One region of the Lactobacillus sp. ESL0677 genome, then DNA from elsewhere that is predicted to be linked to it. Evidence: riboswitches for the same ligand, from Rfam matches in the RefSeq annotation. Region 1 holds a riboswitch; each other region holds the start of a gene.
What was found. Region 1 has a riboswitch for thiamine pyrophosphate ahead of thiS (sulfur carrier protein ThiS). Riboswitches for the same ligand answer to the same signal wherever they lie in the genome.
Positions count from the first base shown of each region.

Region 2: another riboswitch for thiamine pyrophosphate. It lies ahead of thiM (hydroxyethylthiazole kinase); the one in region 1 lies ahead of thiS (sulfur carrier protein ThiS).
Region 3: another riboswitch for thiamine pyrophosphate. It lies ahead of OZX76_RS02285 (ECF transporter S component); the one in region 1 lies ahead of thiS (sulfur carrier protein ThiS).

Region 1 covers NZ_CP113946.1:71,491-81,751, forward strand. The annotation lists gene OZX76_RS00360 (AraC family transcriptional regulator) at 91-1,029, shown strand; TPP riboswitch at 1,087-1,181, shown strand; gene thiS (sulfur carrier protein ThiS) at 1,260-1,454, shown strand; gene thiF (sulfur carrier protein ThiS adenylyltransferase ThiF) at 1,455-2,093, shown strand; gene OZX76_RS00375 (thiazole synthase) at 2,108-2,884, shown strand; gene OZX76_RS00380 (hydantoinase/carbamoylase family amidase) at 2,889-4,109, shown strand; gene OZX76_RS00385 (dicarboxylate/amino acid:cation symporter) at 4,112-5,320, shown strand; gene thiE (thiamine phosphate synthase) at 5,333-5,962, shown strand; gene htpX (zinc metalloprotease HtpX) at 6,019-6,915, opposite strand; gene OZX76_RS00400 (LemA family protein) at 6,935-7,495, opposite strand; gene OZX76_RS00405 (SLC13 family permease) at 7,602-8,702, opposite strand; gene OZX76_RS00410 (iron-sulfur cluster biosynthesis family protein) at 8,887-9,291, shown strand; gene OZX76_RS00415 (hypothetical protein) at 9,563-9,703, shown strand; gene OZX76_RS00420 (HNH endonuclease signature motif containing protein) at 9,816-10,261, shown strand, end outside.
Region 2 covers NZ_CP113946.1:1,924,859-1,935,119, forward strand. The annotation lists gene OZX76_RS09355 (hypothetical protein) at 268-660, shown strand; gene OZX76_RS09360 (EamA family transporter) at 1,948-2,856, opposite strand; gene tenA (thiaminase II) at 2,967-3,629, opposite strand; gene OZX76_RS09370 (LysR family transcriptional regulator) at 3,643-4,536, opposite strand; gene OZX76_RS09375 (malolactic enzyme) at 4,679-6,304, shown strand; gene OZX76_RS09380 (AEC family transporter) at 6,331-7,296, shown strand; TPP riboswitch at 7,413-7,514, shown strand; gene thiM (hydroxyethylthiazole kinase) at 7,595-8,383, shown strand; gene thiD (bifunctional hydroxymethylpyrimidine kinase/phosphomethylpyrimidine kinase) at 8,395-9,198, shown strand; gene thiE (thiamine phosphate synthase) at 9,212-9,865, shown strand; gene OZX76_RS09400 (hypothetical protein) at 9,939-10,261, opposite strand, start outside.
Region 3 covers NZ_CP113946.1:416,642-426,902, forward strand. The annotation lists gene pbp4b (penicillin binding protein PBP4B) at 1-1,106, shown strand, start outside; gene OZX76_RS02255 (BadF/BadG/BcrA/BcrD ATPase family protein) at 1,109-1,981, shown strand; gene OZX76_RS02260 (PTS lactose/cellobiose transporter subunit IIA) at 2,025-2,354, shown strand; gene OZX76_RS02265 (PTS transporter subunit EIIC) at 2,392-3,693, shown strand; gene OZX76_RS02270 (PTS fructose transporter subunit IIA) at 3,716-4,027, shown strand; gene OZX76_RS02275 (MupG family TIM beta-alpha barrel fold protein) at 4,101-5,195, shown strand; gene OZX76_RS02280 (hypothetical protein) at 5,197-5,526, shown strand; TPP riboswitch at 5,615-5,703, shown strand; gene OZX76_RS02285 (ECF transporter S component) at 5,751-6,329, shown strand; gene OZX76_RS02290 (ECF transporter S component) at 6,343-6,921, shown strand; gene udk (uridine kinase) at 6,964-7,608, opposite strand; gene OZX76_RS02300 (sigma 54-interacting transcriptional regulator) at 7,775-10,261, shown strand, end outside.

The DNA.
Region 1 (10,261 bases):
GTCATGATGGCTTAATGAAAATAAAATACCAGTGAATCTTGATTTTGCTATATAATAAAAGTATTAAACTAATAATAAGAAGGTGAAACTATGGCAGCAGTCAAATTGGCGCAATATTTAGCTAGTATTTTAAGCTCAACTAATAGCGATACGAATGAATTACGATTAAAGGCAGTGGGTAGCAGCTTTGATTTGTTTACTGTTTATCTCGAAAATCACAACACTGGTGTCCATCGTTATCAAACAACAAATGCGATGATTTTTTATGAGGCTGGTGGCAAAGCAAATATTAAAATTCACGGACAAGACTTTGAGTTAGGAGTAGGCAATATTGTCTTTTTGCCAGCTAAAAGTGATTATGAAGTCCAAAAGCAAACTAAAACTGACGTTTTGGTAAAGTTAGATTTAAATTCTAAGTATAATTTACAATATTTCCTGGGAAATATTACCAATCAGGAGTCACGTGAAGAGCAGGCAATTAAGCAAGTAATTAGCAATTTGCGGGTTAATCGTCTGTTATATTTAAAGTCAACGCCAATTTCTAAATCGGCACAATTAATGAATAAGATAATTGATGAATATTTAAGCCATAATTTATTTACCGAGAGTGTAGTTAAAGCAGAACTAAATTTATTGTTAGTTGCGGCAGTACGTAATCAGAACTTCGCTGCAGCGCCAGCAAAAAAGCAGGGCTTTGCCAATGCAACACTTGAAAGCTATATCGATGCTAATTTTGCCGATATTACTTTAGATGCAGCTGCTAAATATTTTGGCTTTAATCCAAATTATTTTTCTAGTTTAGTTAAGCAAAAAACTGGCAAAAGCTTTGTGGAGCATGTTGATGAACGGCGAATGCAGGAAGCCCGCAATTTACTTGCGCGTCCTGATATTTCGGTTAAGGAGATTATTGCTAGGGTTGGTTATAATGGCAAGTCATTTTTCTATAAAAAGTTTAATGAATACTATCATCAGACGCCAGTTCAAATGCGTGCGGAGCTATTTCGTCAGGCTAATATTAATTTGAAATAAAAAAATAATTGACAGCGCAACCAAAAGCTGTTATACCTAAACTATAGTTTAATAATAAAAGTTCGTCTGGGGTGTCGCGTAAGCGACTGAGATTATACTCATCGAACCTGATGTAGTTTATACTACCGAAGGAAGAGCGGCCTGTTGATCAATTTTTGAGCCATTCTTAAATAAGAATGGCTCATTTTTATTAAAAGTCCTTTCCTTTGATAACCGAAGGAGGGGATTTTTTGGTTATTGTTAATGGTGAAGAAGTGGCAGCTATAGGTATATCAATTGCAACACTTTTAACCCAAAGAAATGCGCCAGTCAGCAATTTAGCAGTTGAACTGAATGGTAAGATTGTGCCTCGCAGTGATTTTGCTAATGTTTTGCTAAAAGAAAATGACAAGGTGGAAATAATTTCATTTGTTGGGGGTGGATAAATGCTAGATAGGTCACAAAATTCGGCAATTATCGCTGAAATGCAAAAACGCAATGTCTCGGGATCTAGCTCTAAACTAGCTGCTGCCAAGGTAACTATTGCTGGTTGTGGCGGTTTAGGAACAAATATTTCTCTTGCTTTAGCTCGCATTGGTGTCGGTCAAATAACTTTGATTGACTTTGACCAGGTTGAATTAAGCAATCTTAATCGTCAGCAATTTAAATTTAGTCAAGTTGGAATGGCGAAGGTAGTTGCGATGAAAGAGAATTTGCAGGAAGTTAATCCGTTTATAACGGTTAAAGCAGTAAAAGACCGAGTAACACCGCAAAATATCGCGGGGCTATTTCAAGATGCAGATATTATCTGTGAGGCCTTTGATGACCCAGCGGCTAAAGCAATGCTACTGGAAAATGTTACGAAAATTTTTCCCGATAAGCCGCTAGTCATGGCGTCAGGAATGGCAGGAATTCATAGCGCCAATGCAATTAAGACGCGAAAGATATTGCCTAACGTGTATTTAGCAGGTGATGGCAAGTCTAAAGGGATAGAGGGTCTGATGGCTCCACGCGTGACAATTTGCGCTGGTCATGAGGCGAACATGATTATCCAGTTGATTTTAGGAATTGAAGATTTAAATTGAAAGAGGAAAATATAATGACAAATACTAAAGAAACAGATTTATTAACAATTGGCGGGCACACATTTACTTCACGGTTTATTTTGGGCTCAGGGAAATATTCTTATGACCTGATTGATGCGGCAGTAAAGCATGCTAAGGCACAAATCATTACAATGGCTTTACGCCGGACAACGTCTGACCAAGAAAATATTCTTAATTACATTCCTGAAGGTGTGACGATTTTACCAAATACGTCAGGGTCGACAACTGCTGAGGAAGCAATTAGAACTGCGCGTTTAGCTCGTGAATTAAGTGGCAGTGACTTCATCAAGTTGGAGGTAGTGCCTGATAAAAAGTACTTGTTACCAGATAATGCAGCAACCGTTAAGGCAACAGAGGTTCTGGCAAAAGAAGGCTTTATTGTCATGCCGTATATTTTACCTGACTTAAATACTGCCCGAGAACTAGTTGATGCGGGTGCAGCTACTGTCATGCCACTAGCAGCACCAATTGGTACCAATAAAGGCTTGGCAACCAAAGAGTTAATTCAGATTTTAATTGATGAAATCGACGTTCCAGTGATTGTTGACGCAGGAATTGGTCGTCCAAGCCAAGCTGCTGAAGCAATGGAAATGGGTGCCGATGCGATTATGGCTAATACTTCAATGGCAACAGCTGAGAATATTCCGTTAATGGCTGAAGCTTTTAAATTGGGAATTGAAGCTGGACGTAAGGCTTATTTGGCTGGTCCCGGTCGTGTAATTGAACACGGTGCAGTTGCTTCATCACCATTAACTGGTGTAAGTAAGTAACGTCATGCAGCAGAGTAAGAAAATAACGGTTAATCAGCTTTTTAAGCAGATTACAACTCTGCCTAATTCGGGATTAGGACAGAACCGCTTGGTCTATTCTTCTGATTGGCTTCAGGGACAAAAATTATTAATTCAGTTTGCATTAAAAGTGGGTTTTCAAGTTACAGTTGATGACTATGGTAATGCCTATTTGGACTTACTTGGAAATGACCAAGAACAAGTGATTGCGACGGGTTCGCATATGGACACTGTGAAAAATGGCGGCCGTTTTGATGGTTTGTATGGTGTTCTGGGTGGCTTACAGGCTGCTTTGAACCTGCGCGAGCAGTTTGGTACTTCACAAAAGACAATTCGAGTAATTTCTTTTTGCGAAGAAGAAGGCAGCCGCTTCGACGCTACCTTTAGCGGTTCGAAGCACTATGCACGTGTAGTTGAGATTAATGGCTTAGTTGATGAAAATGGCATCAAAATCGAAAATGCTCGCAGTAATGCAGTTAACCAATTGAAGCAAATTAGCGGCGTCAAGTATGCTCTTCCCGCTCTGCCGCAAAACTTTACTGAATTGCACGTTGAGCAAGGAAACCGCCTTACTCGCAACAATATTTCACTTGGTTTGGTTACAGCAATTGTGGGTCAGCGGCGTTATCGCGTTACAGTTAATGGCATTACTAATCATGCGGGCACGACCTTGATGACTGAGCGCCATGATGCTTTGCAGGCAACAATTAAGTTAATTAACCAGTTTGAAGTGCTTGCGAGTGCAGTGGATCCACTTTTGACTTTTACAGTTGGAGAACTTGCTGTTTGGCCGAATACTTCTAACGTGATTCCCGGCAAAGTGACGTTTTTTATTGATTGTCGTCATCAAAATAATGAGCTGTTAGATGAATTTGAAAAAATGATGAAAAACACCATTGCTAATCTTCCTGATCCGCTGATTAACGTTGAATTTAAGCGCTGGGTTCATGATCAACCTGTAATTTTAAGTTCGGAAATGCTGACGAAAAATGAAAAATTAGCGCACAAAATGGGTTATTCAATCATGAAATTGGCTTCGGGTGCAGGACACGATAGTGAAATTATGAATCGTGTCGTACCAACGACAATGATTTTTGTACCCAGCATTAATGGTATTAGTCACGCACCAGAAGAAAATACCAAACCTGAGGATTTGCAGCGGGGAGTTGAATTTTTGACCGCATCGCTTTATCAGGAGGCATATTAATAATGCATAAAATTAGCTTGACTGGCCAGATCACAATTGGTGTCATAATTGGGGCGCTAGTTGGCTGGCTATTACCTAAGTGGGCGGAAAATTTAACGATTGTTGGCGATATCTTTTTACGGCTGCTGCAAATGGTAATTGTCTGGCTAATTTTGGGTGCAGTCATCGAGGCTTTAGGTAGCTTAAAGTTTGCGGAATTGGGTAAATTGGGGCTAAAAACTTGTCTTTGGTTTACCATTACAACGATTTTGGCGGCGGTTGAAGGCGTGCTTTTAGGCATAGTCTTTAAGCCGGGAACAATGCTAAGGCTGCCGAATTTAGTAAAAACAAAAGTAGTGCTGCATTCTAGCGTTAATTTACGTGCAGCAATCCTGCATCTGTTTCCTGATAATATTTTTGCATCTCTTACTAAAGGAAACGTGATCCAAGTAATTGTTTTTGCTGTTTTATTCGGTCTTGTCTTAAGTCGCGCCAATGAAAATAATGAATATCATCTAGTGCTGAAGCTGATTAAACAATTTAATCAGTTGATTGTTAAGTTGGTGATGCTAATCATCAAGCTGGCGCCGCTCGGTATCGCCTGTATGTTTGCTAGTACAATTGCGAAAAATGGTGGTAAAGTGTTCTTGCCTTTGTTGTACTTTCTAGTGCTTTATGCAGTAGCAGTAATCGTGTTTTTACTCGCCTTATTTATCTTTGTTGGTTTAGTTGCTCATGTATCTTTTTGGGGCCTAGTTAAAGGCCTGACTAGAATCATCGTTGTTGCTTTTACCACAACTTCATCTGCCGCAACTTTACCAATTGAAATGATTGATGCTCAAGAAAAGCTGGGGGTCAGTAAATCCGTTACTCAGCTTGTTTTACCGCTGGGAATGGCGCTGAACAGTAATGGTCTAGCGCTGTATCTATCTCTAGTTTGTATAACCTTAATGCAGCTTTACGGTGCTAGTTTAGCGCCAGTATTGCTGTTAAGAATAATTCTGCTAGCTGTCTTGTCATGCTTAGGGACTGTAGTGGTTCCAGGTGGCGGCATTGTTGCGTTAACAATTGCGCTTCCTGTACTTGGCTTTCCTAATACATGTATTGCTTTATTTGCTGGGATTGATTGGTTTGTCGGGATGTTTCGTGCAGTTGCTAATGTTGTTGGCGACACGATTACGGCGGTAGGTGTGGCGGCATCAACGAGCCAGTTGAATAGGGATGTCTATTAGGGAGAAATGATTATGAAAATACAAAAACGACCATTATACTTAGTTACCGATCGGACTAATTTAACTGATAATCAATTTTTAACTACGATTGAGCAAGCTTGCAAAAGTGGCGTTGATCTGGTGCAGTTACGTGAAAAACAGCTATCTGGGCGTGAATATTACGAATTAGCGCAAGCAGTTAAGCAAATAACTGACCGTTATCAGTTGCCGCTAATTATTGACGATCGCCTTGATATTGCTCAAGCGATTAATGCCGCGGGAGTCCATTTAGGGCAAAGTGATTTGCCCGTCAAGGCTGCCCGTCAAATTTTAGGGGCAGATAAGATTATTGGCGCGACAACTAAGACACTGCCGCAAGCTCTTGAAGCAGAAAAAGAGGGTGCTGACTACTTGGGCGTAGGCGCAATCTTTCCGACGCAAACCCACGTTAAAACAGTGCATACAAGTGTGGCAACATTAAGCCAAATTAGGCAAAATGTTTCAATTCCTGTTTATGCAATTGGCGGCTTAAAGGCGCATAATGTTGCGGCAGTTAAGCCAGCTCATGTTGCAGGAGTTGCCGTTGTATCGGCAATTATGCAAGCTGCTGACCCAATTAAGGCAACACAAGAGCTAAGACAAGCAGTTTTAGCAGCCTTATAAAAATTAATTGAAATCAAAAAAGACATCTGTTCTTGAACAGGTGTCTTTTTGTGATATTACATTTTTTCTAACCGCTTAATCCGGTCTTCTGTTGGTGGATGACTATCAAATAGGTGCGTAAAACTGTGCTTTTTGCGCAGCGGGTCTTCAATATACATCCCTGCACTACTAGGATCAGCCTTTTTCATTGGCTTACTACCCGCGATTTTTTCTAAAGCAGAAATCAATCCTTGTGGATTGCGAGTAAGGTTAACTGATGAAGCATCGGCTAAGTATTCGCGGTTACGTGATAAAGCCATTTGTGCAAGACTAGCACATAGCGGTCCCAGAATAAGCACGAAAACAATTGCGACAATTTTAAAAATGATGACAAGGTTATTATCATCATCCTTATCACTGCCACGGTCATCGTCAAACCACCAGATGTACCGACTAGCGATTCCAGATAAATAAGAAATCACGCCGACAAGAACAGCAGCAACTGTCGATAACCTAATGTCGTAATTGCGAATGTGAGAAATCTCGTGACCTAAGACGCCTTCCAGCTCTTCACGGTTCATCATTTCAAGTAATCCTTGAGTTACAGCAACAGCACTGTGGTCGGGATCACGCCCTGTTGCAAAGGCATTGGGACTGGGATCATTAATGATAAAAACGCGGGGCATTGGTACACGGCCAGCCATGGCCATGTCTTGGACAACGTGCCACAATTCGGGGTTATCCTGTTCGTGAATTTCACTGGCATGATTTAAGCTCATTACCATATTTGCGGGATCACGCATGACCAAAAATAGGTAAAGAACACTGATAACTAGCGCAATAACCATTCCGCCCCATGGACTATCACCAAAAATATAGCCTAAGCCAGCCCCAACAAGGGCTAAAATCACGGCAAACAAGACCATGATGATGCCGGTTTTGCGCTTATTGCGAGCAATTTGTTGAAATAACATAATGATTTTGCCCTAATATTTAAAATTTAACCTTAGGTGCTTCTTTTTCGGCTTCACTAGCTTGTAAGTAGTCAACCTTCTTAAAGCCATGAATGCTGGCAATAATATTTGATGGGAAAGTCAGAAGCTTTTGATCATAAAGGGCTGCTGATGAATTGTAAAGTTGGCGTGAGTAAGCAATCTTGTTCTCGGTGTTGGTCAATTCTTCTTGCAATTTCAGGAAGTTTTGGTTGGCCTTTAAGTCAGGGTAGTTTTCTTGTAAAGCAAAGATGGACTTTAAGGCATCAGAAATTTGGTTAGAAACCTTTAAGGTTTGGGTCCGGTCATCTTGAGGGATGTTAGTTAATTGGTTGCGCAATTCCACAACGTTTTCTAACGTTTCCTTTTCATGCTTAGCGTAGCCCTTAGTGGTTTCAACTAAGTTAGGAATTAAATCGTTACGCCGCTTCAATTGCACGTCGATTTGGCTCCAGGATTCGTCAGTGTATACCTTGGCTTTTTGTAGGCCGTTATAAATAGCAATATAAATTCCGATTAATAAGACAACGATAATTAAAATTATCCAAGTTAATGATGACATAGGTTGAACCTCCTTATATATACTGTTTAATTATAACTGATTATTTATTTTTTGGATACAAAAAAAGGATGCTGCACAACATCCTGATTCAGATAAGTAAAGTATGTTAAACGAGCAATAGTAGCCAACCAATGATTGTTAGGATTAGTAAACCGATAAATTGCATAACTGTCCATTTTTTGAAGAATTCGTTTCTTGAGACAGTTCCGTTTTGAATGAAAGTCTTAAGCACCAACATATTGGCCATTGAGCCGATAGGTGAGCCAAAACCACCGATATTTGTGCCTAAGAACAGCGCTTTAGCGTATGGCGTAAACTTACCAACAAGGATTGTGGCCGGCACGTTGCTGATGATTTGGCTGGATAAAATCGATGTGAAGTAAGTTGAGCTTTCTGAATTAATCATTGTGTGAATAATCATGACAATGATTGGAATCTGCTGGATATCGCTAATAAAGATAAAAAAGCAGGTAAAAGTCAGCAGCAATGCGAAATCAACCTTAAGTAAAATTCGTGGGTTGATTAAAAAGGCAAGAATGATTGCAGCTAGCATTGGCCACGCAACGTTGACCACTTTGAAGACACCTAAAAAGAAGAAGGCGAACACAACGGTCGTAATTACAGTTGGTCGAATGCTGATATTGATTTGTTTTGTTTCTTGAACTGGAATTTGCTTGCGTGGAATAAAGTGAAAAATGATAAATGTAATCACTAGTGAACTGAGCAAGTATGGCAGTGACCATGAGAAGAAGGTCAAAGCGTTAACCGAATATTTGCTAACAAGAAAAATATTGTGTGGATTGCCCCAGGGCGTGAATGCTGCCCCGATGTTGGCGCCCATTCCAATTAACGTAACTGGCAAAATCTGCGGCAAGTCGTATTTTTTAGCAATGTTTAAATAAAGCGGAATTAGTGTTAATGCTGTTATATCATTACCAAGAAACATTCCGGCAATGATTGCTAAAAGCGTGAACAGAATATTCAGTTTGCGCGTATTGTCAGCAATACTGGTTAATTTGTACGCGAGCACATCGAGAACATGCAAGTACGCGTAGATTTGGATGATAATTAGCATCGCGGCGACTGAAAATATTGTATGTAAGTTAATATCCCCAAGCCGCGGTCTAGCAAAAAAAAGACTTACAATGGTGACTACAGCAGTAATCTGCAAGATTTTATCACTAAAAATTTTTCTTAAGACGGTCATAAAATGTCCCCTTTCGCAAGTTATAATCATCTATAGTTGTTACTTCTATTTTGAGCTTTTTTTCCGTTGTGTGCAATGATAAATTTTTGACTATAAAAATGTCAATTTACTAGGCGGGAATTTTGCTTTCTTTTATGCATACAAGCTATACTTTAGTAAGTAGGAAAAATAAGGGGGATTTATAATGAATAATGCTGAAACAATTGAAATGAATATCAAGCCTGAAGCTGCTGCAAGAATTAAGAGCCATATTAGAAAAGGCCAAGTTGTGTTATTGGCGCTAAATGATGGTTCTAATCAATATTCTAAAGTTGGCGGTACCTGTACTATTGGGGCTAATTTTCAATTTGTGATTTTGGATCAAAAAGACCCTGAATTTTCAATTATTATCAATAATAATGTTGGATTAAATTTGTTTACAAGTCCTGCAGAAATGCAATATTTGGATAATAATTTAGTTGTATCTGAAAAGAATGCCACATTGAGCTTGGCCGACGATAGCGGCGTGATTGATGGTGCGGTTTCAATTAATGAATTTCAACCATCAGACATAACAGCTAAAGATTTGCAGGAAGGCAAAACCTGCTAGTAAATTTGAATAATTAAGTAAAGTGTCCTTGAAATATGGGGCACTTTTTTGGATTGCTATTTCAGAATATTCGGTAAAGCTATTTGATTTTTATTGTCACGGGAATAGTTACCTTAATTTATATGCTGGCGATTTTACCTAAAATTATGCGGTACTTTAAAGAAGAAGGAATTGAGTAAGGTGGCGTTAGCCAATTGCTAGTCTTGAATCGTGGGGCTTTTCATGGTAAACTAAATAAGATTTTCGAAAATCTGAAAGGAAGTATAGTACTATGCGTAAAGGTGAAAATTACAACACTGGTTGTGAACCAAACCAAAGACCTAAGAACAAGAAGAACGGCAAGAAGCGTGTTGCTCACGTTGCAGCTGTTGTTCAATTCTTGAACAAGGCCAAAGCAGACGAAAACAAATAGTCTGATAATAATAAAATAAAAAGGTAGATTACGACTTGTAATCTACCTTTTTTTCTTACTGCAAATTGAGTAAAATTGGAGTAGTAACATTAAATTAAAGGAGAATGGCAACGTGAAATTTCAGTGCAGCAGCTGCGGCTTACGCATTAATTCGGTACATTTTAAAAAGCAGGGGTTGATGAATCCTAAATTAACGAGCATCTGTGATATTTGTCTGCAAAGAGGGCAAGACGCCAGTGACTTTGCTAATTCGGCAGTGCAGATTTTTGCTCAAGGTCTGCTCTATACGTTTGAGGGGCGAGATACTGAAACTGCTGCTGACTTCCTAGTTGCTAAAAAGGAAAATCGCAAGCGTTATGAAGCCTTTATTCAGGATTATGACGGCAATAGCTTGGCCCAGCAACAATTGTCCCGTCATGATTTTAATGCCGCCATTATTGCCAGTGAAACTGGTGAAAACAGCTTCGTGCCGCGGATGGATGTAACCTTTGCAGAGAACCTAGAAGAATTGGGTTTGAAGGTTGATTTTCAATTAAATGAAGTTGATTATATTGACCG
Region 2 (10,261 bases), 180 kb from region 1:
TCGTTGCAAGCGCTTTAAAAATAATTTTAAATAAATGGGCTAAGTATGACGCTATAGCCCAGAAATTAGCCCCCACAAATGTGGGGAATACCATATTTTTATTTATTATTAACGGATGACCCTCATTATTATGAGGAATACATCTTTAATTATACCATCTTCAAATAATGTTGCTTCCTTATCCAAATTGACCCAGACAACCTCTCTAAGCAGGATTCATATATTTCTGACTTGCTTTACAATCTGGCATTACCTGGTACTTTATTCTTGATCATCATTTCAGTAAGGTTGCTAATACCATTTCGCCAAGTTTGTAACTGGGACTTAGTATTAACCGAAAATGGGTACCCGGTAATTAACGTTAATCCTTCCAAAAAAGCTCGAGATAAATACATGATGGCATTAGCCACAGCAGAAGCGCCAGAAAATGACCCTCAACCATTTAGAGAACTAATCACTGATTACGTTGAAAAAGAATTAGACTGCAGAATTAAAACTCTGCAGTTAAATGAGAAATATACTCAAGAAGCAGAAGAATCATTTAATCGTAGTGGAATAGACTGGGATAAATTAGAAAAAGAAAGACTTGCGCAAGCAGAATTAGCATCACAATACAAGGCGCAAAAAGGACTTAAACAAGATGTCCCCGAATTAGAATGAAATTCTATAAATTATTGAATAGCAAAAATAGCTCAGGAAAGCCTGAGCTATTTTGTTACTTTATTTAAATATATGCTTGATAAGACAAGGTAGCATAAAACTGAAGTGATGTGCATCACCTGCCGGTAGCAGTCGTAATCGACTGCTGTTTTATGCAAATAGATACTTCTCAGATTAGTTTTTTAGAGGTTATTTTTATCCTGCTTCAATCACAACATTTAATAGGATTAATTTTTAACCCTCACCAGTGTGGGGAATACAGAATGTTATTTTTAGAATACACCATAGAATCACCCCCACCTCTGTAGGGAATACCTCAATACCTACCCATTGATCACCGTCAATGTCAGGATCACCCCCATGCATGTGGGGAATACACTGCCGTTAGTCCCAGTATCCAAGGGTTCATAGGATTACCCCCACGCTTGTGGGGAATACTAAGTGTCAAAGATAGTGAGTAAGCAGTACAAAGGATCACCCCCACCCATGTGGGGAATACGCCAGTGGCGACATGAACGGTGGCTCGTCAGCAGGATCACCCCCACGCTTGTGGGGAATACCATAAGCAGCCTTAATTTGACGATCACTATAAAGGATCACCCCCACCCATGTGGGGAATACCACATTACCCTCAGCAACAACCTCACCAAAAACGGATCACCCCCATGCATGTGGGGAATACTGACACAACTAGTTAGCAGTAACACTGTACCAGGGATCACCCCCACGCTTGTGGGGAATACTTAAATACCAAGCTAGAAGAAGCCAAAAATAAAGGATCACCCCCACGCTTGTGGGGAATACAAAAGGCGCTATCTTAAAAGGTAGCGCCCCGCAGGATCACCCCCACGCTTGTGGGGAATACCGCTGCCGTCTGGATTAAGCCCGTTAATTTTCAGGATCACCCCCACGCTTATGGGGAATACATCTTTTAAGATATTGAGCAAATTATTACTTAGGGATCACCCCCACGTCTGTGGGGAATACTGATATCTAGTATCTGAATTTATTCATTGCTTCAGGATCACCCCCACGTCTGTGGGGAATACCTAACCATGTTATCAGTTTCGACGATTTAGGCGGGATCACCCCCACGTCTGTGGGGAATACTTGTTGAAACTAACAATGGCAGTATAGGCTCAAGGATCACCCCCACGTCTGTGGGGAATACAGTAAAAGATCCCAGCTATATCAGTATCCTTAAAATGGAGAATACACTTTTTTCATTGGTTTGTAAATTTTAATTTATGATTACTTATCTTTAAAACTTTATCTATTGTCCAAGCTCTAGGAATTTCTTTTCTTCTTAGGCGTAATATTCAGCGCCATCGCTGCAGCAACTACCAAAAGGGCGCCAAGCCAATCAAGTGGCGTCATAATTAAGCCGAAGCACAAAACGGATCCAATCGTTGCGGACAATGGCTCAAAAGCATCAAGCAAGCTAGCCGTCGATGCCTTAATGAATCGCAGTGAGTTAGTCATCAATTGAAACGGAATAAGAGTACCAATCACAATTACTACAGCGACGGACAACCAAACTTGTCCTGTTAAATGCGTATGTGGCCAGACTGGATGAATAATTGTCAAACAAATTCCAGCAGAGAGTAATCCCCATCCTGTGACCACCAAACTAGAAACGCGGTGCAATACATTAATTGGAATTAAAGTGTTAGTTGCCACGCCAACTGCGGCTAACAGTCCCCACATAAGTACTTCGGGTGTAATCGCCAAATGACTGAAATCACCGTGTGTTGCAAGCAAAATAACACCAATAAATGCCGTGATTGCGGCTAGCATATCTAACATACGCAGAGTTTGCTGATGGCGAATGATTAAGTAAGCCATCACAAAAAACGGCCCAATAAATTGCAGGATTGTTGCAATCGCCGGATTGGCTTTTTGCACGGTAATAAAATAAAACAACTGCACTGGCAACAAGCCAAAAATACCGTACGCGATAATTACCCACGCATCATGCTTATTTTTCATTGTTGCTATCGGCTTTTGGTCAACAACCCCAGCAACTATTAATAAAACCACACCCGAAACCACCATGCGCATTTGTGTAAGCCAAATTGGTGTGATTTCTGGACTAATGTTAAATAATGACTTGGCAAATAGCCCCGAAATCCCCCACATAACACAGGCTAAGCCCGCAAGAAAGGCCCACAAATGTCTCTTCTTAGCTGATACCATTTCTAACTCTTCTTTTTTATTTTAACTTACCTATAATAACAAAAATCCCGATTAAGCTAAACTAGCAACTAAAAAAAGCATGACCATTCATGCTTTTTTGTTCGCCAACTTTAAGACCAACGCTCTTGTTTATACGCCATCTGCCAAAATTGCAATTCATAATAACTGCTACGAACAAATGCCAGTTGCATCTTTTCACGTTCACTTGCAGAGCTGGAATCAGCTAGCGAGTTGGTTAAGCGCAAAATCCGTTTCACATTAGTCGCATACCAATCGCCATCATAAGTATCAATCCACTCTTGGTAATAGGAAACTGGCGACCCCGAATCTGCTAATTTTTGGCCAATTTCCTGATACAACCAGTAACATGGCACAAGGGACGCAACTGTTGGACCAATTCCATCCCTTTCCAAAGTCATGTCCAAATGATTAACGTAAGCATACGCTGTTGGTGCAATCGGTGTTTGGGCAATTTCATCCGGCGTAATTTTCAATTGCTCGAAGAAGCGCTCACGTACCGCCATTTCACTATCCTTTAAGTCTTGAGCTCCAGCAAGCAAAAATTCTTTAGTTTGCTGATCAGATGTTTTGGCCGCAATTGCGCGATGAAACTTACTAAATTCATTTAGATAATACCTGTCTTGCAATAAGTAAAAACGGAATTTAGTCATTGGTAATTCCCCGCTTTTTAATTCCTGCACAAATGGGTGTACCATACTCTTTTGCCATAAACTATTTGCCGCTTGGTGCAATTGGTCTGTAAATTCTGTCATATCATTCTTCTCCTTAACTACATAAATTTTGCCGTAAAATTGCCAATAACTGCTGTTCGTCACTTGTTAATCGGTGAGTTTTGCGATAAGCAACTGACATATAAAAGTGTGGCTGCTTAGGGTCTGTTAGGTTAACCGTGCACAGTTGATCCGTCTTACTTAACGCAGTCTGCGTTAAAAAGCCGATGCCCAAATTTTGCCGCACCATTGCCTTCAATATTTGAATATCATTGGCTTTATAAATAATACGGGGCTTAATCTGGGCTCTTTTACATAGTTGTTTAAATGCCTGCTCGTGAACAAAAACATTGCTTAACGTGATAAACGGTTGCTTTTTTAAATCTGTAAAGGATACTGACTTTTGTTTAGCCAAAGGATGTTCAGGTGCGACCACAACCTTAAACTCGGTTTTGGCAAACAAATTAACATGCAACTGGTCATTAAATGTTGGTGCGATTGAACCTAGCAATGCCATTTCTAAGTCGCCCGATTCCAAGAGTTCCTGCAAATGTGACGAGCCCGCCTCAATCGTTTCTAGTGAATTGGTTAATCCCGCCTTAAATAATTCCGGAAAAATTTGCGGGAAATAATAGTTACCAATAATCGGTGGCAACCCCAACCTAATTACCTGACGCTCAATCTGCGCAATTTCGCGCTTAGTCAAATCTAATTCCGCTAAAATTGACCGCGCATGCGGCGCTAGTTGCTGACCTGTCGGTGTCGGCCGCAACTGCTGGTGTGAATGATCTCGCACCAGTAAGCTAGTCTGAAAATCATTCTCAAGTCGTTTAATTGCTAGTGTTAACGTTGGCTGTGACACACCACAATCCTTAGCTGCTTGCGAGAAGCTGCGCTTTTCTAAAATTGTTAAAAAATACATCAAGTCCTTAACGTTCAATGAATCCAAATTACTCTCACCCCTTAATCAATTTCCTCATATAACATTTTATTATAAGTTGAGCAAAATTTGACAATAAATTTATTACCCGCGTAAAGTACAGAATTGTTGCTATTAAAAATACTTATTGTATTATATTTGGAGGGCAATTATGGAACAAGGACAAAATATTTTAAACAATCCTTTTTTAAACAAAGGAACTGGTTTTACTAAGCAAGAACGTGAACAATACGGCTTAACTGGACTACTGCCAGCACGTGTGCAAACATTAGCTGAACAGGCAAGTCAAGCTTACAACCAATTTCAAAGTAAAACATCTGCTCTTGAGAAGCGCCTATTCTTAATGAATATCTTCAACGAGAACCGGACGTTATTCTTTTACTTGATGGGACAACATATTGTTGAATTTATGCCAATCGTTTACGATCCCACTGTTGCCGACTCAATTGAGCAATATGGTCAATTGTTTACTAACCCGCAAAATGCGGCTTTTTTATCAATTGACGATGCGGCAAATATCACAGCAGCCCTAACCAACGCTGCAGCAGGTCGCGATATTCGTTTAATTGTTGCAACCGATGCTCAAGGCATTTTAGGTATTGGCGACTGGGGCGTTAACGGCATTGACATCGCCATTGGTAAGCTGATGGTTTACACTGCCGCTGCCGGCGTTGACCCTAGCCAAGTTTTGCCCGTTGTATTAGACGTCGGTACTGATAACCAAACCTTGCTTGATGATCCAGAGTATCTGGGTAACCGTCATCACCGCATTCAAGGTGAACAGTACATGACTTTTGTCGACGAAGTTGTCCAAAATATCGAAACTGTCTTCCCGCATGTTTTGTTACACTTTGAAGATTTTGGTCGCGAAAACGCCGCAACCATTTTAAATAAATACAGAAACGATATTTTTACTTTCAACGACGATATTCAAGGAACAGGAATTGTTTCTTTAGCCGCAGTTCTTGGTGCGTTAAATATTTCTAAGGAAAAGTTAACAGACCAAATCTTTTTAACCTTTGGTGCTGGGACTGCTGGTATCGGAATTGCAAATATGATGCGGGACGAGTTAGTCCGTGCAGGTTTGAGTCCAGAAGAAGCTCGCAAGCACTTTTACCTTGTTGATAAGCAAGGCTTATTGTTTGATGATACCCCCGAGCTGACTGCTGGGCAAAAAGACTTCACTAGAACGCGCAATGAATTTGCTAATGCCGATGAATTGACTAACCTTGAAGCCGTGGTTAAAGCTGTCCACCCCACAATTATGATTGGGACCTCGACACAACCTGGTGCTTTTACCAAAGCTATTGTCCAAGAAATGACAGCACATACAGCTAGACCTATTATCTTCCCATTATCTAATCCAACTAAATTAGCCGAGGCCAAAGCCGAAGACTTAATTAAGTGGACTGATGGTCGGGCTCTTGTTGCGACTGGGATTCCTGCCGATGCAGTTGAATACCAAGGTGTAACCTATGAAATTGGCCAAGCCAATAATGCCCTAGTATATCCAGGACTTGGTCTTGGAGCAATATCCGTGAAGGCCAAGCTGATGAGCGATAAAATGGTCGCAACCGCCAGCCATGCTTTAGGTGGGATTGTTGATCCAACTATTGCCGGTGCTGCAGTTCTGCCGCCAGTTGCGAAACTAACCAGTTTCTCAGCCACAATTGCCGAAAAGGTAGCTCAAACTGCAATTGATCAAGGTTTAGCAGGTGAAGGAATTACTGACGCCAAAAAAGCCGTTCAAGAAACAAAATGGATGCCTAAATATTAATTAACTACAGAAAGAGGAAACTTTTTATGCAAGTCTTTTTGACATCTGTATCAAGCGTTGTCGTGATTATCTTAATCATGGCTCTCGGCTTTTTACTAAAACAATTTAATTGGATTGACGATAAATTTGGTAGTGAAATTTCTAGTATTATTACTAAAATCGCCCTGCCAGCTTCGATTTTTACAGCCGTTATGAAAAACCTTAGCCGTGGTAGCCTGCTGCAATTATCAACCGAATTATTGTTCCCAGCATTGGGCGTAATTATCGGCTACATCATTGCTTGGCTCTGCGTCAAAGTCTTCAAAATCCGTCCTGGCCGCCGCGGCATTTTTATGAACGCCGTGGTTAATGCCAATACAATTTTCATCGGAATGCCGTTAAACATGGCACTTTTCGGTGATCAAGCCATGTCTTACTTCTTGGTATATTACATTATCAACACCGTTTCCACTTGGGCCTTTGGCGTTTTCTTAATTCAAAACGACGACCCAACTGCTAAGGGTAAACAGACTAGCCACAAAATTAATTGGAAAAAACTTTTACCAATGCCACTTGTTGGTTTTATTGTTGCTCTAGTCTGGATGTTATTAGGGATTCCTGTACCTACCTTCTTAAACTCTACATTAACTTACGTTGGGAACTTAGTAACACCACTTTCACTTGTTTATATCGGGATTGTCCTGCATGACGCCGGGATTAAGAACGTCAAGTTCGATCGTGATTCAATCTTGGCCTTGATTGGTCGGTTCATTCTTTCACCAATCGTTTTAATTATTTTAATTAAAATTGGAATGAATGCTGGCTTCAACCTGCCAAGCTTGATGCGGCAAACCCTAGTTGTGCAATCAGCAACGCCAATGTTAGCTGTTTTACCAATTTTAGCTAACGAATCACACGGCGATGTTAAATACGCAACCAACATTGTTGTCGAAAGTACAATTCTCTTCATTATTGTAGTGCCAATTTTGATGACGATTTTACAATTTATCTAACAATTAAAAGAATAAAGGCCAAGCTGTCATCACTAGCTTGGCCTTTATTTTTTTAGCTTTAATACCGCCACTAACTTAGCATTGTATTCTTCATTAAAAATCGGTATAATTGGAAGCGATAACACGAGGGGGGCCTTTTAGGCTGAGATGAAACAACGTTTCAGACCCTTTGAACCTGTAAGCTAATACTTGCGCGAGGAACGTGTCAACTACCTATTGCTTTGACACAACTACGTGCCAAAGCTTTTTTATTAGCTTGGCTCTGAGGACTTCTTCAATTATTTTTAGGAGAAAAATTATGCAGTTAGAATTATTAGATAAATTGCGCAAACAGAACCCCGTTGTTCTTAATGCCGCTAACTTCGTTACCGTTCAAGATGTCGCCAATGGATTGAATGCGATTGGTGCTTCGCCCATTATGAGTAACGAAATTGATGAAACCAGCGAAATGGTCAACATGGCCTCGGCCGTAGCGATTAACATGGGTAGTTTAACTAAATTACAGATTGCGCACATGAAGGAAATGGGCGATTTAGCTCGAGAATACAAAAAGCCAATCGTACTAGATCCTGTTGCTGTTGGCGCTGTCCAATATCGACTTAATGTTGCCCAAGACTTATTATGGAACTTCCATGTGGGTGTGATTCGTGGTAATGCGGGAGAAATCGCCGCTTTAGGTGAATTTGCATGGAATGCTAAGGGGATTGATGCTGGATCAGGCACTGGTAACCTTGACGAAATCACCATGGAAGTAGCTAAAAAGTATCATTGTACTGTTATTGCTAGTGGTGCAACTGATACAATTAGTGATGGCAATAATGTAGTTCACATTCATAATGGTACCCCACTATTTCAAGCTCATGTCGGGTCCGGCGACATGTTAACCAGCATTGTCGCTGCCTTCTGTGCAGTAACCGATAGTCGTTTCGAGGCAGCCCAAGCTGCAACGCTTGTTTTTGGCTCAATCGGACAATTGGTCGTCCAAGATCATCCCGATGTTGGCCCCGGCAGTTTTGGGATGTACCTCATGGACTACTTAGCTAAAGTACAAGTTGCTGATATTAAAAAGATTGCTGATTATGATTAAGGAAGTATTTTATGGCAGAAGAAATTAATTCATTCCCTCAAGTTCTGACAATTGCTGGCACAGATTCTGGCGGTGGTGCTGGCATTATGGCAGACCTCAAGACCTTTCAAATGCAAGGCGTCTTTGGCACTGCGGTTGTGGTCGCCGTTACTGCCCAAAACACATTAGGTGTCCAGGCATCGCACTTACTGCCACTTGAGATGATTGATAAGCAGTGTGCATCTTTAGCTGCTGATTTTAAAATTCGGGCAACCAAAACCGGCATGCTTGGTGATGCTGCCCACGTCCACCAAGTGGCACTTAACTTGCAAAAATATGACTTCGGTCCAGTTACCGTTGACCCTGTCATGGTGGCTAAAGGTGGTGCCCACCTGCTAAGTGAAGATGCAATTACAACCGTAAAGAAGGAGTTATTTCCATTAGCCAACTTAGTAACTCCTAACTTGCCAGAAGCGCAGGTGTTAACGGGCATGACTGTTACTTCACAGCAGCAATATCCCGACCTTGCCCACTCGCTGCAAGAGATGGGCGTTAAAAACGTGCTAATCAAGGGCGGACACTCCACTACTGAAGAAGTTCGCGACTTTGCCCTTCTCGAAGACGGCTCCAGCTTCTGGGTTAGCAGTCCGCGGACACATACTAAGCGCACACATGGTACCGGCGATACCTTAGCTGCCGCAATTACTGCCCAGCTGGCCCTGGGACATGACTTAGCCGCTGCTGTTAAACTCGCTAAAAAATACGTTACGAAGACAATTGAACAAACAATCCAGGTGGGTCATGGTCACGGACCACTCAACCACTGGGCAAAATAGATAGGAAAAACTAATGCAAAAGTTTAATGCAAATATTCTTCAAGCTTACTTTATTTGTGGTACCCAAGATTTACCTGCTGGCAAAACCCTGCCGGAAATCGTTAAAGAAGCGCTAGAAGCTGGAATTACGGCTTTTCAATTTCGTGATAAGGGACCTAATTCAACTTTAAATGATAATGAGCGACTGCCAATGGCTCGCAAGTTGCATGAGCTTTGTCAACAATATCAAGTGCCCTTCTTTATTGATGATGATGTTGCTTTAGCCAAAGCAGTTAATGCCGAAGGAATCCATGTTGGTCAAAGTGATGAAGCCATCCAACAAGTAATTGACGAGGTCGGCGGCCAAATGATTGTGGGTTACTCCTGCTCGACTTTAGCAGAAATTGAAGCTGGCAATCAAATTGCAGGGATTGATTATTATGGCAGCGGACCGATTTTTGCGACCCAATCCAAGGCTGATGCTGACCCTGTAATTGGTCTTAATGGTCTTAGCGAATCGGTAACCAGCAGTGAGCATCCCATCGTTGCTATCGGTGGTATCACGGTAAAAGACCTGCCTGATATTGCTCATACTGGAGCCGCTGGTGCCGCAGTAATTTCAATGATTGCTCAAAGTAGCGATATTAATGAAACCGTTCAGGCAATGCTTGATGCACCGTGGCAATAAAATACTTAATCTTAAATACACATTTAAAGACCTACCAGCAAAAATGCTAGTAGGTCTTATTTATATTCAATAATTAATTTTTTAGTTCTTCAATAATTGCAAAAATCACCTGTAAAATCCAGCCGATATTCCAATACACGATTGAAATACATGCAATACCTAAACACACATCATTCTTATATTTACTATATAATATGGCAAAAATCAGAAAGACAATTAAAGCCAACCAGCTTAACCATTTTAGCGCTCGCGCACCAACAATATTATTAATATAACGATCACGTTCATCATTATCCCATTCATCACGCTTGCCTTTTTTAATATCTTTTGCATTAAAATAACAGCCTAAAGCACAGAACAAGCATACAGCTGCCCAAATAAAATGCTTAATCATAA
Region 3 (10,261 bases), 350 kb from region 1:
AAGATAAGATTAAGGGTAAGGATGACTTAACAATTCAAGATATTTTGGAGCATCAAGCTGGCTTTCCTGCTGATCCCCAATATTTTGATAATTATAATGAATTGGCTGATAAAATTTATACGCAGAATCGTGACGAGATTTTAGCTAAAATTATCGCGACCCCGCTAAGTTATCAACCGGGAACAAAGACAATTTATTCGGACGTTGATTACATGCTCTTGGGCTTGATTATCGAAAAAATTACGGGTCAACGAGAGGATGACTACGTGAGGGCGAATATTTATCAACCATTGGGACTTAAACATATTACTTTTAATCCCTTGCAACATGGCTTTCAGCGTACAGAAACTGCTGCGACTGAACTTGATGGTAATACTTTTGCTGGAACAGCAGATTTTAATCACGTTCGCACAACAACAATTCAAGGAGAAGTACATGACTCTAAGGCCTATTACACAATGAAGGGCGTTAGTGGTCATGCTGGCCTATTTAGTAATGCGATGGATTTGGCAGTTTTAGCGCAGTTGGTACTCAATCATGGCGGTTATGGTCAAAAGCAACTATTTGATCTTGATACTTTGGCCGAGTTTGCTAAGCCGAAGTCGACTGATCCTACCTTTGGCTTGGGTTGGCGGCGTCAAGCTGATGTCGGCTATGCGCGGATTTTTTCTAATGCTCCGACTGCTAATACAATTGGTCATACCGGTTGGACTGGCACGTTGACCCTAGTGGATTTTGAGCGTCAGACTGCGATTATTTTGTTGACTAACAAGCGTAATTCGCCGCTCATTGATGGGCAAAAAAAGGATTTTGTCGGCGATCATTATTTAGTTGGCAAATACGGTGACATTGTCAGTTTGATATATTCGGCACTTGATGGTGATAGTTTTACCGCAAATAACCAAAAGTTGTGGGGACTAATTCAAACGCGATACCAGCAGTTAAGCCAGCAGTTTGAATTAGTAACTTTGGCTGATAGACATGACTTGGCTGCTATTTATCAGACATTAGTTGATCGCGGCCAGCAAGACATAGCGGCAAAAAATCTTTTAAATTCTGCTTTAGGGCAAAAAATCAAAAACTTTTTAAATAGCAATGAGGCATAATAATGAAATATCGAATTGGGATTGATAGCGGCGGCACTCATATCGTTGCCCGCGGATTTGATAGCCAAGGTAAGTGCTTGAAAGAAGCGACAGCTGGCGTTGGGAATATCTTTTTAGACGCGCAAGCAACAATTAGCAACTTGGTTCAAGTAATTAATGAATTGACTTCAGCACTTGGCAAAGAAGACTGCACCAAAATTTTAATCGGTATTGCCGGACTGGAAACCAGCGGCAATGCGGCGGCGGTAACAGCAGAACTAGAGTCAAAATTGCAGCTTAAAGTTCAGCTAGTTAGTGATGCCAAGCTGGCATTAATTAATGGCTTGCACGGTCAGGATGGCACGCTGGTAATAGCCGGAACTGGTTCAATTGTCTATGGCACTAATCAAAATCAAACTTATCGGTTTGGCGGTTGGGGCAACTTGCTTGATGATGTTGGTAGTGGTTATCAAATTGCAATAACAGCGATTAAACTCGCACTGCGTAAATATGATGAGGGTCGGACCACTTCTTTAGGGCAATTATTAATGCGGTTAGCAGCGGTAACTACAATGCCGGCATTAGTGAAAAAATGCTACGACTCAACCCGTGAACAAATTGCTGCTTTTGCTAAAGAAATTGCTCACTTGGCTGAAACTGACTCTTTGGCTAAGCAAGCACTTGATGAGCAGGCGGATGCATTAGCTGCTGAAGTAATCGGCTTACTAAACCGTTATAAAGAACCTATACCAACGCAGCTAGCCTTATCCGGCTCAGTCTTAGTTAATAATGCACAATTTAGGCAGCGACTACTTCAGCAAGTCATGCAAAGCTATCCACAAATAGATGCTCATATTGTGAATAATAATAACAGCTGTGCTGTTTTATATATATAGTTAGTAGTAAAATTGAAATAAATAACGAAAGAAGGTGAGGCCAATGGATGGAATTGAGCAGATTGCTTTTGAAATGATTAGCAATACTGGGGAAGCACGATCATTACTGATGAAGGTAATTGATGATGCTGACAAAGGGAATTTTGACAACTGCGAAGCCGATTTTAAACAAGCAAATGAATGCTTGAAGACCGCGCAAAACGTGCATTTAAAGTTGATCAGCTCCGAAGCAGATCAGAAGAAACTGCCATTTAGTATCTTATTAGTACACGCTGAAGATCAAATGATGGCGGCAGAATTAATTCGTGATTTAGCCCAATATATTGTCAATTTGAATAAAAAATTAATTGGGCTTGAAGATAAGACAAAATAATTTCAAATAAATGTATTTACTTTAGAAGGAGGTACACATGAAATTTAATTCAGAAAAAATAGCTAACGGAATGGCTAAAATAGCCGGTAACCGTTACATGCAGGCTATTGCCAATGGTATGACAGTTATTATTCCCGTTTCAATTGCCAGTTCTATTTTTACATTGATTGCGCAACTGCCAATTCCGTTTATTAAGCAAAACTTGGCCGCATTTCAAATTCCAGTAACATTTTCAATCGGGTTAATGGGATTGTATTCTTGTTATTCAATCGCTGCCCACTTAGCAAAATCATATAAGCTTGATCGCAACTCTAGTAGTACAATTGCGGTAATGGTTTATTTGATGTTGGCTATTACACCCGAAACAATTACCCCACAAGCAGCTAAAACTACAGGATTAGCTGCGGGAACTGTTTTCCCAACGACTAACTTTGGCTCGTATGGGCTATTTACAGCTATGTTATCTGCCTGTGTCTGTGTTTGGGTAATTCATTTCTTCAAAGAAAAGAATTTAGTTATTAAGATGCCAGATGCAATGCCACCAGCAGTTTCTAGTGCATTTACATCATTAATTCCGGCAGCTGTTTTGATTATTATTGCTTGGTTTATCAAAGTTGGTTTACATTTTGATCTTAACCAAGGATTACTTAACTTATTGCAACCATTATCACAGTTTGGTAAAGATAATCTGATTTCCGTATTAGTACCAATCTTCTTCAACTCACTGTTCTGGATGTTTGGGATTCACGGTGCGATTACTTCAACTCCAGTTGTTCCATACTGGTACGCACACTTAAATGCTAATATGGCCGCAATTACTCACGGTGCAACTGCTGCTACAGTGCCACACTTTATGACTGAGCAATTCTTACAATTCTTTGTTTATATTGGTGGCTCTGGTTCAATTTTAGCTTTATGTATTTTGCTTGCATTCTTGTCTAAATCAGATACTGGTAAGGCAATGGGTGCAGTTGTATTAGTACCAAGTATTTTTAACATTAATGAACCAATTATCTTTGGTTTGCCAATTGTGTTGAACCCATACTTTGCTGCTCCATTTATTTTAGCGCCAATGGCTGATGGTGTAATTACTTGGGCAGCAACCGTAACTGGTTTGCTAAATAAGACCACGGCAATTGTGCCATGGGTACTGCCTGGGCCAATCGGAGCATTTTTTGCTACTGGTTATGACTGGCGGGCAATTGTGGTTACTATTATTAACATTTTTGTTTCAATGGTAATCTATTTCCCATTCTTCAAGATGTGGGATAGACACCAAGTCAAGGTTGAAGCTGAAACTGCTGCCGCAGAGAAAGCTGAGGCAGCAGCAAAAGCATAATTGAAATTTAGGAGGAAACCTAATGAAGATTTTATTATCATGTAGTGGTGGAATGAGTTCGTCATTAATTGCTAATGGCCTTGTAAAAGAAGGTAAAAAACGTGGCATTGATGTCGAAGTTAAAGCTGTAGGAACGGAAGGCATTGCTGATGAGCTGAGTGCTGATCAATATGACATTGTTTTATTGGCACCACAAGCCGTTTTCCGTAAGCAAGCTGTTGAAGATGAGGCTAAAGACCATCATATTAACTTCTTGTTGATTCCACGGACAATGTATACTCCGCTTGCTGCAGGTAAGCTGCTTGACTTAGTTAGTGAAGAATTAGAAAAATAATTAAAAACACTTCAGCTAGTTTGGTTGAAGTGTTTTTTGCTTAATGCGTAATTTGATAATAAGGAGATTTTTTATGACAATGCGCCACATTGGGTTATCAATTTATCCCGATCATAGTGATGAAAAACAGGACGAACAATATTTACTACTTGGTGAAAAATACGGCTTCACTCGGATTTTTATGAGTATGTTGGAAGCTAAGAATGTTGCAGCCACTAAGAAAAAGTTCCAACATATTATTCAGTTTGGTAACAAGCATGGCTTTGCTACAACCTTGGATGTCTCACCAAGTATCTTTAAGCAATTGGGGATTTCATATACCGATTTGTCGTTTTTTAAAGAATTAGGAGCTACTGCAATTAGACTTGATGAAGGGTTTGACGGCAGAACAGAGGCAGAATTAACATTTAATCCGGAACACATGATTATTGAATTAAACATGAGCAATAATACTGGGTACTTGGATAATGTCTTGAGCTACCAAGCTAATGAACCATTTATTTATGGCTGCCACAACTTTTATCCGCAAGTTGGCTGTGGGCTTGAAGATAACTTCTTTGAAGAATGTAGTAAAAACTTTAAGAAGCATGGCATTCACACTGCTGCTTTTGTTTCCAGTCAATGTGGTACACACGGACCTTGGGATGTAAATGATGGCTTGCCAACTAGAGAAGCTGACCGTCACTTACCAATTGAAGTTCAGGCTAAGTCGTTATTTATGACTAACTTAATTGACGATGTAATTATTGGTAATTCTTATGCTAGTGAGGATGAGCTGCGCCGTTTAAGTGAGCTAGATAGATATGAATTATCTTTTGATGTTGAAATGCTACCGGGAATTAGTCCATTAGAGCAAAAAATCTTGCTCGAAGACAAGCATTTTCGGCGTGGCGATAGCAACGCTTTAGTTGCTCGCTCAACCATGCCGCGTGTGTGGCACCGAGCAGAGGCTAACCCAGCTCATGATAATCAAATACAATTTGAGGTGGGCGATATTTTGATTGGCAATGACGGCTTTGGTATTTATAAAAATGAATTACAAGTCGTACTTCAACCGCATAGTGACGAACGGAAAAATAAGATTGCTGCGATTAAGCCAGAAGAATTGCCGTTACTAAAATATTTGCGGCCATGGACCAAGTTTAAATTCGAAAGTCATCAAAATTAAAATGAAGCTAAATTCGTTCATTATCATAATTGGGCTACTCGTCTTATTTTGGGCAGCACGGGAATTTGTCGCTCGCGTTTATCATGCTGGTCACCAAATTTATAGCGTTTGGGTTGAAGTAATCAGTATTTTTTTGTTAATCCCAATTTTGGTCTATTGTAAAAATACAGTTGTCGTAACAATTGCAGTGGTAATTTTTGCATTCAATTGCATGATTTTCTTAATTGCCTTTAGCCGTAACTTCAACGCAATTATGCGAGGTGAAGGAAATAGCACGATTGCTAGATGGGTTCGCAAGTCAAATAATAAGCAAAATGATAAGAATAAGTAATCAATAATAATTTCTTTTTTGAAGATTAGTGAAAATCGGGGATTGCTTTACTATCATTATCATTGTGGTATACTATTTTTAATTAAAAGTTAGTCACTAGGGGTGCCAATAGCTGAGAATTACCCTCGGAACCTGAACAGGACAATGCCTGCGTTAGGGAAGTGTTTGAACAAGCATTTAATTTGTACTCCTTCTGACTTAAAAAGTTAGTTAGGAGTATTTTTATGTTCACAAGATCATCAAAATGGAATGTTAAGTCGGTAATTTTGGTCGCATTGATTGGAATTATTATGGGAGTAATTTATACTTACGGCTTTAATTGGGCCTACAACATTATTAAAATGGCACTTGTCCCTACTGGCTTTGCACCAGTAACGGACACCGTCTTTTCGGGCTTATGGTTAATGGCGGCACCACTTGCAATGTACTTTGTCCCGACAATTGGCTCTGGCACAATTGGTGAAGTTTTAGCTTCAATTGTAGAAATGGCAATTGGTGGTCAATGGGGTGCCATAACTGTTATTTCGGGCTTGATTCAAGGAGCAACGAATGAAATCGGCTTTTTCCCGAAAACCGCACGTTATCAAAACTTTTCTTGGAAGAGTGTCATGATTGGTGCTTTCTTTGCCGGACTAGGAATTTTTATTCCGTCATATATTCTTTATGGTTGGGGTAAATTTAATATGACGGTCCAAATTGTTATGTTTATTACCAATATGATTTCAGCGCTTGTCTTTGAAGGTGTACTGGTCAAATTAATCGCTAATCTATTTGATCGCACGTTAAAGCCGCGCCTTGCATAAATCGAGGCCAATCATGTTTACAAGATCATCAAAATGGAATATCAAAGCTATTATTTTAGTCGCCCTAATTGGGATTTTGATGGGTATCTTTTATACCTATGGTACCAATGGGCTCTATAATTTGGTTAAAATGTTGCTGCTGCCAACGGGGTACGCTCCGGCAACCGACGCCTTTTTTGCAGGGTTATGGTTAATGGCGGCACCGCTTGCGATGTATTTTGTTCCGACAACTGGCTCGGGATTAGTGGGTGAATTGCTGGCTTCAATCGTAGAAATGGCTTGTGGCGGCCAGTGGGGTGTCACTACTGTGGTTTCTGGATTAATGCAGGGATTAACGAATGAAATTGGCTTTTTTCCGAAAAAATCTCGTTACCAAAGATTTTCTTGGCATAGCGTTTTGACAGGTGCATTTTTTGCTAGCTTTGGCTTTTTTATACCGTGTTATTTAATGTATGGTTGGTATAAATTTGCGGTTAAGGTGCAGATTGTCATGTTTTTTGTCAGCATCATCTCGTCAGTTTTGTTTGACGGAGTGTTGGTCAAATTAATTACTAACCTGTTTGATCGCACATTAAGGCCGAAAGTGGAATAATTTTAAGTAGACAAAAAGGTCGAGGATAATTCCTCGGCCTTTTTAATTAGTTACTTCTTTTCGTAAAATTGCGTGGACTTTAGTGGTTAACATGTCAATCGCAACGTCATTTGCGCCGCCTTCGGGAACAATGATATCAGCGTAACGCTTGGTTGGTTCAATGAATTGGTGGTACATTGGCTTAACTGTGCTTAAGTATTGGCTAATTACGGAGTCAATTGAACGGCCACGTTCATTAATGTCGCGTTCAAGTCGTCTGATGAAGCGGATGTCATCGTCGGTATCAACGTAGACCTTGATGTCCATTAAGTCCCGAATTTCTTCGCTTCCTAAAACCAAAATTCCTTCAAGAATAATAATGTCAGCAGGTTCAATATGAATAGTTTCACTGCTTCTTGTGTGTTCTTTAAAGTCGTAAACTGGCATTTCAATTGGCTTGTAGTTAAGTAAGTCGTTGATTTGTGCCTTAAGCAAGGGAATATCGAATGCATCGGGATGGTCATAATTAATCTTCATCCGTTCGCTCATCGGAATACCGGTATTATCCTTGTAGTATGAATCCTGCGTCATAATTAGGACGTGTTCATTTTCCTGCATTTGGTCAACAATTTTGTGGGCAATCGTTGTTTTTCCACTGCCCGAGCCGCCGGTAATCCCAATTACGACGGGTTTTTCAAGTTTAGACATTCAGACTCTCCTTTTTTATCACATAACATTCTACTTTAGTTTGAGTTGAAATACCACTGATAAAGTGATAAATAGCAGATTTTAAATTAAAATAACTGATTTCGCCTTGAACAGTTTTTGTAAAACCGCTAACATAATTGTGAAATGAATTTACGGAGCAAGTGGTATGAATATTAAAGCGAAAATATTATCTTTAATTAAGGAAAATAATCAATCTGAAGGACCTTTTTTATCAACTAGTGACTTGGCAAATAAATTAAATGTTAAAAGAAATACGGTCAGCCATTATCTTAATCAATTGGTAAAAGAAAATCAGATTATTAAAATTAACACTCGGCCTGTGATTTTTGTAGATCGTTCTAATGTCGGGCAAGACAGCGATCAGCCGTTGAAGCAGGAGTATGCAAGTATTGCGGAATTGAAGCAGGGTCTTTCTGGTTCTGATACTTTTAAAAGTGTGATTGGTCATGACCAGTCACTTTATAGCCAGATTAGAAAGCTGAAGGCAGCAGCATCTTATCCTGGGAGATTGCCAATTTTAATTAATGGTCAAACAGGAACGGGTAAAAGCTACATTGCGCGAAAGTTTTTTGATTATTGTGTAGAAAAGGGATACATTGCCGCACAAGGAAAATTTGTCAGTTTTAACTGTGCAGAATACGCGGATAATCCAGAATTATTGACCAGTACATTATTTGGTTATGCCAAGGGAGCATTCACTGGTGCCGACGAAGCCCATAAAGGATTGTTTGATGAGGCCGATAATGGCATGCTGTTTTTAGATGAGGTTCACAGACTAGATCCTAAGGGTCAAGAAAAACTATTTTCTTATCTTGATACAGGAACAGTCTCCTCATTAGGTGAAGCCGCGGAAAAAAGACAGGTAAATGTGCGCTTAATTTGTGCGACTACCGAAGATATTCAGAGCAGCTTTTTATCGACCTTTATTCGCCGGATTCCAGTTCAGATTACAATGCCACCGTTGAAGGAAAGGACTTCTAACGAAATCCGTTCGTTGATAATTTACTTTTATATCCAACATGCCAAGAAAATTGGGCGAAGTTTACAAATTAATAATCAAGTCTTTGCGACGCTGATGAACATGGATTTCAAAAGTAACATTGGCCAATTGAAAAATGCCGTTTTACTGTCTGTTGCCAGTGCTTTGGGCGAAGCTGACTCAGCTGGCACAGTGCAAGTTAAACTTGGGGATCTTCCGCAAGATATTTTACTTTCTGAGGTTAATTTGGATAAGCAGGGGATGTCGCAAACGCAGAGCGATATTGTCATTAACCCGGAAAGTAAGTTAACCGATTTTGTGAATAACCGCCAAAGCATTAACTATATTAAGCAAACTTTTGAAAATATTTTTTCCATGTATGAGCAGGAGGATTTTTCCTCTTTTCAAGTTAAGGCTTTTTCTAAAGTCAATGCCTTATGTGATTACTTAGTTTTTAAAAAAGATATTTTAGATATTGGCGAATTGCCTTTGGATTTTATTAAAAAATCACTTAATAGTGAAATAGGGTACCTGCAGGACGACTTGCGCAATGACTTTAATGGCAATCTTATTGTTGCTATTTCTTATTATTTTTATTTTAGACAAGAAAGTTGCTGGTCTGTTTCACCACATGAGGGACAACTTGCAACCGAGATAATTACTAAAATGAATGAAAGTAATTATACTGCTCAGGTTGTTCAAACAGTTATTAATGTTGTAAGTAAAATGCTAAATTTGCATACTGATGAAATCGATAATCTTTTTCTGACAATCTATCTTAGTGGCGTACAGCGCAAGAAAAATTCTGGCTTGATACATTGTATTTTGCTGGCGCATGGCTATTCAACTGCTAGTAGTATCGCGGACACAGTTAACAAGATTGCTGGTGAACCGCTTTTGGATGCTTTTGATATGCCGATAGATATTCAAACAGAAGATATTGCCCAAAAGGTGTCGAATTATATTCATGTTCGACACGTAACTAATGGCTTAATCTTAATGGCAGACATGGGTTCGTTGGAAAAAATTCCAGAATTACTCAAAAAAGATTTGAACTTTCCTGTGGTTATTTTTAATAATGTTTCTACTCAATTAGCACTGTTTGTGGCAAGTTATGTTAAAGAGCGTCGGCCAATTGACACGATTGTACAGAAGATGGACAAAGTAATTCATAATGATTATCGAATTGTTTATCCCAAGATGGTTAAGCAAAATGTGATTATTGTTTGTTGCTCAACTGGTGTGGGGACGGCAAATAAGATAAAGGAAATGATTCAGGAAAGTTTGCCAAAAGACGTTGATATTAAGATTATGGCATGTTCGTATGAATGGCTAAAAATTGAGGATCAGGAAAGTGCAATTAAAAGAAAATATAATGTTTTAGTTGTGATTGGGACGATTGATCCTAAATATAGCAGCGTCCCATTTATTTCTTTAGATCAATTAGTTAATGGCTCCAAAATCAGTTTACTGCAAGGTACGTTAAAAGATAGCTTGAGTGTAGATGATTTATACAGATTTAATGATTTGATTTTGAAAAACTTCAGTATTGAGCGGGTGATTAATTCGCTAACAATATTAGATACAAAAGAAGTAATTAAAAATATTGACCTGTGTATCAAGAAAATAGATGAGTATCTGGATACAAGGTTG